Regions from separate parts of the Pseudoalteromonas sp. BMB genome, predicted to be linked through region 1. Evidence: predicted binding sites of a transcription regulator. Region 1 holds the regulator's gene; the other holds the start of a gene.
What was found. Region 1 encodes FliA, which starts transcription of late flagellar genes. Its sites were predicted from a motif close to CTAAAGNTNNNNNNNNNNNNGCCGATA; they were not measured.
Positions count from the first base shown of each region.

Region 2: BB427_RS23240 (DUF3530 family protein) is a predicted target of FliA. The motif match lies at 2,709-2,735, and genes of this name have one in related genera.

Region 1 covers NZ_MBQA01000013.1:135,845-141,408, reverse strand. Annotated here, with positions in the region: gene BB427_RS01900 (chemotaxis protein CheA) at 1-399, opposite strand, end outside; gene BB427_RS01895 (protein phosphatase CheZ) at 413-1,189, opposite strand; gene cheY (chemotaxis response regulator CheY) at 1,209-1,592, opposite strand; gene BB427_RS01885 (RNA polymerase sigma factor FliA) at 1,635-2,369, opposite strand; gene BB427_RS01880 (MinD/ParA family protein) at 2,372-3,232, opposite strand; gene flhF (flagellar biosynthesis protein FlhF) at 3,225-4,700, opposite strand; gene flhA (flagellar biosynthesis protein FlhA) at 4,720-5,564, opposite strand, start outside.
Region 2 covers NZ_MBQA01000226.1:7,754-13,317, forward strand. Annotated here, with positions in the region: gene BB427_RS23225 (aminoglycoside phosphotransferase family protein) at 1-287, shown strand, start outside; gene murU (N-acetylmuramate alpha-1-phosphate uridylyltransferase MurU) at 296-988, shown strand; gene djlA (co-chaperone DjlA) at 978-1,823, shown strand; gene BB427_RS23240 (DUF3530 family protein) at 1,833-2,678, opposite strand; gene BB427_RS23245 (DUF368 domain-containing protein) at 2,799-3,734, shown strand; gene BB427_RS23250 (2OG-Fe(II) oxygenase family protein) at 3,772-4,461, opposite strand; gene nhaD (sodium:proton antiporter NhaD) at 4,608-5,564, shown strand, end outside.

The DNA.
Region 1 (5,564 bases):
GTCTTCAGATGCAGGCTGGCTAAGTTTGTGGAGTGTTTCAAGCAACACAGGGTCGGCCGCTTCTGGTTCCTCACGGTTTTGAATACAAGCGAACATTTCGTTGATCGTATCCAAAGATTGCAAAATAACATCCATCAGTTCGGAAGTTACTTTTCGTTGCCCTTGTCGTAGTACATCAAACACGTTCTCCGCACCGTGACAGGCATCGACCAGTTCGGTCATACCTAGGAAGCCAGCCCCACCTTTTACGGTATGGAAGCCACGGAAAATCGCATTGAGAAGTTCTTTATCTTCAGGATTATTTTCTAGTTCAACAAGCTGTTCAGATAACAGTTCTAATATTTCGCCTGCTTCAACAAGAAAGTCCTGCAAGATATCTTCATCGACTTCAAAGCTCATACACACTCTCCAACTAGAAGCCTAAACTAGATAGCAAGTCATCGACTTCGTCTTGACCAGAAACCACGTCATCTCGCGATTCAGCGTCAATAATTGGACCTTCAGGTCCAGACAATTCATCACTGATAGTCTCGGTTGTTTTTATTTCGTTTTCATTCGCTTTCACAGCAGTTGAAGGTGCTTCATCTGAAGTACCAAAAACAGTCAGGAGGTGAATGAGACTATCTTCTACTTCTCTCACAAGCTCAATGACGCGCCGAATAACCTGCCCAGTCAAATCCTGATAGTCCTGAGCCATCAGCACATTAGTCATTAAACCTTGTAATTCGTCTGTACGTGTCTTTGAAGTCTGCATAAAGCTGTCGAGATCATGACATAGAGATTTAAACTCACCGAGTTGAATGTCTCTGCTCATCAATCGATCCCAAGTGGGCTTTATTTGCGCTAACTCATCCGCTAGGTTCTGCGCAAGAGGTAAGCTTTCTTCGACCGCGTCCATCGTTTTGTTCGCAGCGCTTTCTGTCATTTCCATAACATAATTAAGACGCTGCTTGGCGTCAGGAATAGCCTCTGTCGTGAGATCTGCGAGGCGAGTATCCAGCTCAAAGTTCTTCAAGGACTCGTGTAATTGGCGAGTCAGCTTTCCGACTTCTGCAAATAACTCCGATTGCTCTTTGTTAGCAGCTTCTAAAATCAGCTGGTCAGCTTTTTCTTGTTCACCTTGTTCTAGAAGCTCAACAAGTTGCTTAGCTTGTTCAAGTGTAATTTGAGGCGCAGCATTTACAGACATAGGCCATATCCCCTTGCTGTTAGCCTAGTCGCTCAAATACTTTTTCAAGCTTAGTTTTGAGCGTACCTGCAGTAAACGGTTTAACAATATATCCGTTCACCCCAGCTTGCGCTGCTGCAACAATTTGTTCTTTTTTCGCTTCTGCGGTAACCATCAACACTGGAATGTGCTTAAGCTTTTCATCTGCGCGTATTGCACGAAGCAAATCAATACCTTGCATGCCCGGCATATTCCAATCAGTTACTACAAAGTCAAACTCCTGATTTTGTAGCATCGGAAGTGCTGTACTACCATCATCAGCTTCTTGAACATTGGTAAAGCCTAAATCTCTTAATAGGTTTTTGATTATTCTTCTCATAGTAGAGAAATCATCAACCACGAGAATCTTCATGTTCTTATCCAAAACTTCCTCCAGTGAGGTTCGAACCCAACTATTTTATGTACTCTAATTTATCCAGTCATTGATTTTAGCTTTAAGCTTTATCATTGCCTGACCGTGAATTTGGCTTACTCGAGATTCACTGACATCAAGGATGGCACCAATCTCTTTTAAATTCATTTCGTCGTTATAGTAAAGTGATAAAACCAGAGCATCCCTTTCGGGTAACGCTTTGATAGCATTTACTAAAGACTCGTTAAAACGTTCATTTTTAACGTTATTAAACGGTTTGTCTAGCGCAAAATCGCTGTTTGCTGGGGTTATCACGTCTTCATCAACCCCAAGATCCTCAATACCGATGACTTTACTTGCATTTACATCATGTAAAATATGATGGTACTCATCTAGAGATATATCAAGTTTTTCAGCGATTTCAGTGTCTTTTGGTTCTCGACCAAGGAGAGATTCTAACTCGGAGATAGCTTCTGCAACCATTCTGCTATTTTTGTGAACAGAACGAGGCGCCCAATCACCACGACGGATTTCATCCAGCATTGCGCCTCGAATACGGATCCCCGCAAAGGTTTCGAAACTAGCGCCTTTAGTTGCATCGAAATTTTTAGATGCTTCAATCAATCCAATCATACCTGACTGGATCAGATCGTCGAGTTGCACACTTGCCGGAAGTCGAGCAATCAGGTGGCATGCCACTTTTTTGACAAGTGGAGCATGCCGTTCAACCACCTTATGAATGTGGTCTGAAGTTTGATATCCCGCAGCTCTATTGACCGGAGAAGCCATAATCACCCGTTTACAAGTTGTTCAATGAAAAATTCTAGATGACCAGAAGGTTGATGCGGAATTGGCCATTTAACTGCCTTAGCAGCTAGTCCCTTAATCGCAATCGCCGCAGGGGAACTCGGAAATAAATCCACGATAGCTCTTTGTCTGCGAGAAGATTTACGCATGTTTTCGTCAAACGGTACGGTGGCCACTAATTCCAGTGCTACATCAAGAAAACGGTCTGTAACTTTTGAAAGTTTAGCAAATAATTCTTGCCCTTCACGCATACTGCGGACCATGTTGGCAACAATTTTAAAACGATAGACACCATGCTCTCTGCTCAAAACTTTGATCAACGCGTAAGCATCTGTAATGGAAGTCGGTTCATCACACACCACAACCATCACATCTTGTGCAGCTCGAGAGAAGCTCAGAACCATATCTGAGATACCAGCTGCGGTATCAACAATTAAGACATCAAATTGCGTGTTAAGCTCGCTAAATGCACGAATAAGTCCTGCATGCTCTGCGGGAGTCAGCTCTACCATACTTTGAGAGCCTGAGGTCGCCGGTACAATTTTAATTCCAGCGGGACCTTCTACGAGAATCTCATCTAGTTCACATTCACCCGACAACACGTGCGACAGATTTTTTTCTACCCTTAGACCTAACATCACATCACAGTTTGCCAAGCCCAAGTCCGCATCTAAAACGAGAACTCGCTGTCCTTGTTGGCCCATAGCGATGGCAGTATTGAGCGAGACATTGGTTTTACCCACCCCACCTTTTCCACCGGTCACGGCTATTACTTTTACACCCTGGTTGCTATTTTGACTCATTCTACGCAGGCCACTTGCTTGATCTAAAACTGTGTTAATCATACATTCCTACTGACTCTGACGCTACAGGTACACGTCGAGAGTGCTGTGCTTTTATTCTTTTTAAATACAATTGCTCAGCCTTTTTTACTAGCTTTTGAGCATTTGCTACGCGAATGTCTTCTGGCACTCGCTGACCGTTGGTAAGATACCCTATTGGCAAGCGATTTTGAATCGCTATGCTAATTATCTCACCTAAACTTAGACTTTCATCAAGTTTTGTGAAAATACAGCCACTTAAATTTACTTTTTTGAAGTGTCTTACTGTTTCTTGTAACACATTCATTTGTGCTGTCGCACTTAATACTAAATAGCTGCGAATATCTACTCTCGCGCTACGCATAAGTGTATTTAACTGTTCAGTTAAGCGCAAATCTCTTTGACTCATTCCCGCCGTATCTATTAATACTAGACGCTTATTGCGTAAATGATAAAGCACTTCTGCAAGTTCATTTGCATCTTTAACTTGCTTAACCGGACAACCAATGATTCTACCATAGGTAGCTAACTGCTCGTAAGCGCCAATTCTGTAGGTATCAGTCGTTATTAACGCCACTTTATCTGCACCGTATTTTTGTGCACCTAATGCCGCTAATTTTGCAACCGTTGTGGTTTTACCAACACCAGTTGGACCCACCATCGCAAATACTCCACCTTGACGAAGAATATCATTGTTAGTGGTGTGCATTTGGTTGATCACCATGTTTAACAATGCATTCCAGGCTTCTTTACGAGAAACATCATCAGGGATAAAGCATGCCATTTGCTCAGCAACGTCTTTGTCTATGCCCATTCCTTCCAGACGATCTACAAGACACGCACGGGTTGGATCGCGACGAGCCATTTCTTGTTTCATTAGACCAGATACTTGATGTTCAAGTAATTGACGAATAGCGTTCATTTCTTCGCGCATTGCACTCATTTCGTCAGGCTTGGCATTTAACTCAGGTAAATCATCACCAAAACCGTTGTCTAACTCATCCGACTCGCCCCAATGCTGTGGCTGCTCAAATGCATCATCATCAAAGTCAAAAGATTGGCGACGAGCTTGCTGTGGCTTCGCTTGGTGCACCGGTGCAGCAGTTTGTGTTTTACGTTGGCTGCTTAACATTTGCTCTGTATCAATTCCCGACTGTGAGAACATAGAAGCAAGTTCTGGTGAGCGTGGGCGCGGCGCTTGACGCTCAAGCAATGCTTCTAAGCTATCAGCAACTTGCGCTTGCTTTGCTGGCTGTGCTTGGCGAGGCTCAGGACGGACAAAGCGGGTCGGAGCCTCGTTTGAGGCAGTCGCACGGGCAGCGGGAGCTTGCTTAACAGGTGCTGCAGCACGGTCATTATCAATTGCTGCGACGATTTCAACACCATCTGCTAACTTTTTGTTAGACATAATGACAGCATCTGCACCAAGCTCTTCTTTTACTTCATTTAAAGCCGTACGCATATCTTTTGCGAAGAAACGTTTAATTTTCATGTTACAGCCCCTTTATCCTCTATTGTCCAACCGAGCTCACTATCTTAATTTGTCTTTCTTCCGGCACTTCTTGATATGACATCACTCTAAGACCTGGAATTGTATGTTTAACAAATCGAGATAACACACTTCTTAACATACCTGAGGTTAATAAGATGGACGGTTCCCCTAGCATTTCTTGGTTGTGATGTGCTTCTCTTAATGATTCTTGAAGCCTCTCAGCCAAGCCAGGTTCAATACCTGCCCCCTCATCACCTGCGTTCTGAAGTGACTGATGCAACATCTGTTCCAACTCAGGCGCCAATGTTATGACAGGAATTTCTTCTTCGCTTCCAACGGCATCTTGAACAATCAGTCTACGTAATGAAATTCTTACCGCAGCCGTTAATACATCAGGGTCTTGGCTACGTGGTCCGTACTCAACTAAGGTTTGTACAATCGAGCGCATATCTCGAATTGCAACGCCCTCATTAAGCAGATTTTGTAGCACTTTTACCACGGTAGTGAGCGGTAAAATATCAGGTACTAAGCCTTCTACTAATCTAGGGTGACTTTTCGCAAGCATATCTAATAGATTTTGTACCTCTTCATGGCCAAGTAATAGTGACGCATTATTCGTTAATAATTGACTGATATGTGTTGCCACCACAGTTGCAGCATCTACTACTGTATAGCCAAGCGAATGCGCCTCATCTTTTTGGTCTGGCTTAATCCATACTGCATCTAGGCCAAATGCAGGATCCTTAGTCTCTATGCCTTTAATTGGCCCAAACACCTGCCCTGGGTTAATTGCGAGCTCATCGCCATGCTTCAACTCACCGGTTCCTGAGCCAACCCCCATTAAAGTAATATTGTATGCATTTG
Region 2 (5,564 bases), on a different contig from region 1:
AACATAGCTTTGACTGCTTAAAAGCGGCAAACTTATTAGGCGATATGGATTTTAGCACCTACCAACATTACTTTGACTTAACGGGGATGCAAAGGCACCTTAAAGCTGCCGGCATTTTTACTCGCCTATTGCAGCGAGATGGCAAAGGCGGGTACTTAGAAAATATTTTGCCAACGTTACGCTACCTTGTTGAAGTAGCGAATAAGTATACAGAATTTCAGTGGCTTGCAAGCTGGCTAGAGAATGACATAATGCCTCAAGCGCAGGCCAAATTAGGCACAAAATAGAAGTAACAATGAAAGCGATAATTTTATCTGCTGGTCGTGGTAAACGCATGATGCCACTGACCGCGAACCAACCAAAACCTATGCTTAACGTCGCAGGAAAATCACTACTTGAGCATCATATCGAGCGTTTAAAAGCGGCTGGGATCTGCGATATTGTAATAAACCTTGCATGGCAAGGTCAGGTGATAAAAGACTATTTCGGCAATGGCATTCACTTCGGTGTCAATATTGAGTACAGCGATGAGCCTGAAGGTGGATTAGAAACTGCAGGTGGAATCATTCAAGCATTGCCGATGTTATGTGAACAGGATGACAGCTTTATTGTACTCAATGGCGATATTTTTACGGACTATGATGTTAGCAGCCTAATGCAGTTACAGCTCGGCAGCACAGCAGAGGGCCATTGCGAGGCGCACATTGTGTTGGTAGAAAATCCCGAACATAATCCTGAAGGCGATTTTTGCCTTGCCCATCAGCCGCTCAATCAGCAAAAGTATACCTTGTCTGGCATTGGCAAATATCACCAAAGTTTTTTTGCCGAGCTTGGGGCTGGCTTTATAAAACTAGGACCGTTGCTGCGCAGTGGGCTTGAGCAGCATAAAGTTTCTACTGAACTGTATTTGGGCGCATGGGACGACATTGGCACGCCAGAGCGACTAAAAATGATCAACGAAAAGTTAGGGTATAGCGATGTGGGGTAAATTATTAGGCACAATTTTCGGCTTTTTATTTGGTCGTTGGTTAGGCGCTATTTTAGGTTTTTATCTCGGCCATTTATTTGATAAAAGTTTGCGTCAGGATTTTGATAAAGTCGGTGGCTTTCAAGGTTTCATGAAAGGTGAAGATCTTCATGAGCGCCAAGCCTTGTTCTTTTCCAGCTGTTTTTCTGTGATGGGACATATCGCCAAGTCTAATGGTCGAGTCAGTGAAATCCACATTCAAGCTGCGTCTGCGTTTATGAGCGAAATGGGCTTGCAGGGTGAAGAGCGAAAAGAAGCGCAACATGCGTTTACTGCGGGAAAAAGCAGCGACTTTTCGATAAAAGAAGCGGTTACCGATTTTAAAGAGGCTTTTGCTAGACGCTATGACTTGAGGCAGCTGTTTTTAGAGATTCAAATTCAAATGGCATTTTGTGATGGTCATGTGTCTGATGCGGAGAAGGCCTTACTTAAACAGGTGAGCAAGTATTTAGGTTTCGCAGAAACCCACTTTTTGTTCCTGCTAAAGCGCTACCAAGCAGAATTTGAGTTTCGTCGCTCTCAGGCGTCGGGGAGATCGCAACATCAACACCAGCAACAGGGCGGCCGTCAACCAGCACCACAAGATAACGGTTTAAACCGTGCTAAAGCATTGGCTGTACTGGGATTGAGTGAAGGGGCGAATGAGCGTGAAATCAAAAAAGCTTACCGCAAACTGATGTCGCAGCATCACCCTGACAAATTGGTGTCTCAGGGATTACCTAAGCATATGATGGAAGTGGCAAAGCGCAAAAGCCAAGATATTCAGTCTGCCTATGAATATTTAAAAAAGAGCTAACTTGAAACACTATAAGACGCGTAAAAAACCGAGTAATTCCTTTCTGAGCCTTTGATGTTGGAGTGGATCGGTTTTTTCTCCAAAAAGCTCCCGTTGGCGATAATCAAATTTACTGTTTTTTCTCGCCCAGCGGGCTCTGTCCGGTGTATTGTCGACCACAATAGGGTTGTCAAAACTGTAGTAAACATCCAGTAAAGCAGGGCTTATCAGAGAAAGGTTGGATGCTAAGTGCTTTTGCCGCGTTGCATTAGGTAGTTGTGGGCTTACAACGGCAAAGGCATCGATACGTAGATTGGGCAGGGTGGCTAAGTGCTCACCGAATAAACCTGCGCTATTACCAAATGCGACAACCACCAACTTTTCTGTTTGAGTCATGGACAGGGTGTTATAAAGCACCTCAAAGCGGCTGATCAAGGCCATTTTATATTCGTCCAGATTAGATTCTGAAATGGGGGCAAGCGTTTGCTGAGCCGGTTTTTCAGCATCGGGGAGCGCGATGTCTTGCTCTAGCAGACTCGGTGCATAAGAAAGGTCTGGCGGAGTAAGGGTATAGGTGTCGTAGCCATCATCGCTTAAGCGTTTTGCAAGAAAGCTTATGCCGCTGTTATTGAGGGGCGGAGTTTGCATGTCTGGTAATAAGATCACGATGCCTTCACGAGCAGCTGTCATATATTCTTGATGAAATACATAAAAGCTTTCGTTTTCGCTTTCCAGCTTTATCAGTTGCGATGGCTCGTAGAAGCGATTAGCGTCTTGCTGATAAAGAGAACCAAGCGGTGCTGCATCAATATGTTCTGCTGCAAAAGTCGTCGCGGGTAAAGCCGTTACAAGTAATAAAAGCGTTCTGATGATCATGGTACAAGCGCGTAAAATATCATAATTGGTTATCGACCAGTTAAGCGAAAGCTTTAGCTGTCGCTATTTTTTAGCGTTTTAAGTTAAACTGCTCGGCAGTGGAAATGAAAGGAGAAATTTGTGCAGTATAAAGATAGCAAACGAGACTATCTCTTTATGTTTTTAAAAGGTGCCGGAATGGGGGCTGCGGATGTTGTCCCTGGCGTTTCCGGCGGCACCATTGCTTTTATTACCGGTATCTATGCACGTTTTTTAAATGCCATTAAAAGTGTGAACTTACAGGCTTTGAGTACATTGCGCCGTGACGGCCTAAAAGCAACTTGGCAGTACATTGATGGTAGCTTTTTACTGGCGGTATTTTCTGGTTTGCTCATCAGTGCAGCGTCTTTGGCGAAGGTGATCACTTATTTATTGGAAGCACACCAAACACTGGTATGGTCATTTTTCTTTGGTCTTATCGTCGCTTCTTTTATTTATGTTGCAAAACAGGTCTCTCATTGGAACGGCCAAAATATTATTGCCTGCGCAGTTGGTGCTGTCGTGGCCTTTGCTATTACTTCCCTTTCACCAGCTGAAGCGCAAGCATCTCATTGGATGTTTTTTATCTCAGGTGCTATTGCCATTTGCGCGATGATCTTACCTGGGATCTCAGGGAGCTTTATTCTACTGTTATTGGGTATGTATGGCCATGTGCTCAGTGCGGTGAACCAGCTTGAATTTGGCTTAGTGAGTTTATTCTTACTAGGTTGTATTGTGGGGTTAATGTCGTTTTCGCGCCTACTCAGCTGGCTATTGGCGCACTATCAACAAGTAACGTTTTCGCTACTAGCTGGTTTTTTACTTGGTTCGCTTAATTTATTGTGGCCTTGGAAACAAGTGCTTACGACTTACGTGAATTCCAGTGGTATCGAAAAGCCATTGAGTCAGGCCAATATTTTGCCAGCGCAATATAGTACGCTATACGGTCAAGATCCAAATACGCTGGCATGTATTGCGCTTGCCATCGCTGGCCTTGCGCTGATCTTAACCATTGAAAAGATAAGCGAAAAATATTAATAAAATAGACACCTAGAACAATAGACACGCATTGAGCTTACGTGTCTATTGTTCTAAACCACCCCGTTACAGAAAGTCGTGGCGCCTTTGCAAATGGCGCGACGTAAGTCACAGAATGAATTTTGCTTACATCAAAAACCACCAGTGAATTGAACTTAGGTGCATAACTTTTAGTGGGTGTGCCATCACGTTCAAAAAACTGCAGTAGCCCGCCCCAGTCAGGGTGCCAACTTTTGCTTAGGCTGAGTACATAGGCATAAACCCGGCCCTCAGCTTCAACAATGTCATTATGTCGAGTTAAATACTGACCACCAATAAATCGTGTTGCTTGGGCAGAGGTACGGATTATGTTCTGTCCAGAGATCGCGGAAAAGCAGGACTGTACAGCGCTACTATTGAGGTTATTGTAGAGTTTTTTCAGCGCCTCAGGGCTCGTCGATTCTATGGAGTGGCGGCCATACATAAAACCAACACCACGTGATGCATAGCTATGTATATCTTCGAGCAAGGCTTGCTGCTCTTGCGGTGTTAAGGCAAGAATATCACTGTCTTTGACTGATTTTGCTGCCCCGTTATGAAAAAGTGCTAGCTGGTAGTCTAGATTACAGAGGCACTCATGTAGTTGTTGAGCGTTTGTATCGTCTAGAATATTTTCAATTCGTGCAAAACCATCGTTGCTCAATTTTTGCTGTAATTCTGTTTGTTGTTGCTGCGAAAGTTGAAGCATATATACCTACTGCTGATGTATGGGCCTGTTTGTAATACTGTAAACAGGATGCCTTAGACTTCAGTCCAATGCTGATTACTTTTTATCTATGCTAAAGTGAGATTGGCTGAAATGCCATCCCTCTGCACTCATCGATAGGCAAAAAAATGAAAATCAATGGACTACTGCTATTCTGTTGCGCATGGGTCATATCCGTGATCCCATCACCAGCCTTGGCGGCTCAAGGCACCTTAGATCTTACCAGCTCGACACTCGGCTTGGTTTGTATTGTTGTCTTCGTTTTAGCATACGCACTTGTAATGCTCGAAGAAAAACTTCATATGCGAAAATCAAAGCCAGTGCTTGTGGCGGCAGGCATCATTTGGCTCATGATTGGCGCATATTACGTCAATCAGGGGCAACCCGATGTTACCGAGCACGCATTTCGGCACAACTTGTTAGAATTTGCGGAGTTGATGTTGTTCTTGCTGGTTGCGATGACTTATATCAACGCGCTAGAGGAGCGCCGTCTTTTTGATGCGCTACGAGCGTGGATGATCCAAAAGGGTTTTAGTTATAAGAATCTCTTTTGGATCACTGGATTCTTATCCTTTTTTATCTCTCCAATTGCAGACAACCTAACAACAGCCTTACTAATGTGTGCCGTGGTGATGAAGGTAGCTGATGGTGACAAAGAGTTTATCAATTTAAGCTGTATCAATATCGTGATAGCAGCCAATGCTGGCGGTGCATTCAGCCCCTTTGGTGACATTACCACTTTGATGGTATGGCAAGCCGGTATGGTACATTTCAGCGAATTCTTGGCGCTATTTATTCCTTCACTGGTCAATTACATCGTACCAGCACTCGTAATGAGTTATTTTGTGGCGGATAGAAAGCCCAGTGCAGTTTACGAAAGAGTAGAGCTTAAACGCGGCGCTTTAAGAATTTTAACTTTGTTCCTACTGACTGTCGCAACCGCTGTGCTCTCACATAGTTTGCTGCATTTACCACCGGTCCTTGGCATGATGATGGGCCTCGGTTACCTACAGTTTTTTGGTTACTTCCTAAGAATGACATTACCGGGGTCATTAGCAAGAAAGCGAGCGATGGCGGAAAGAGAA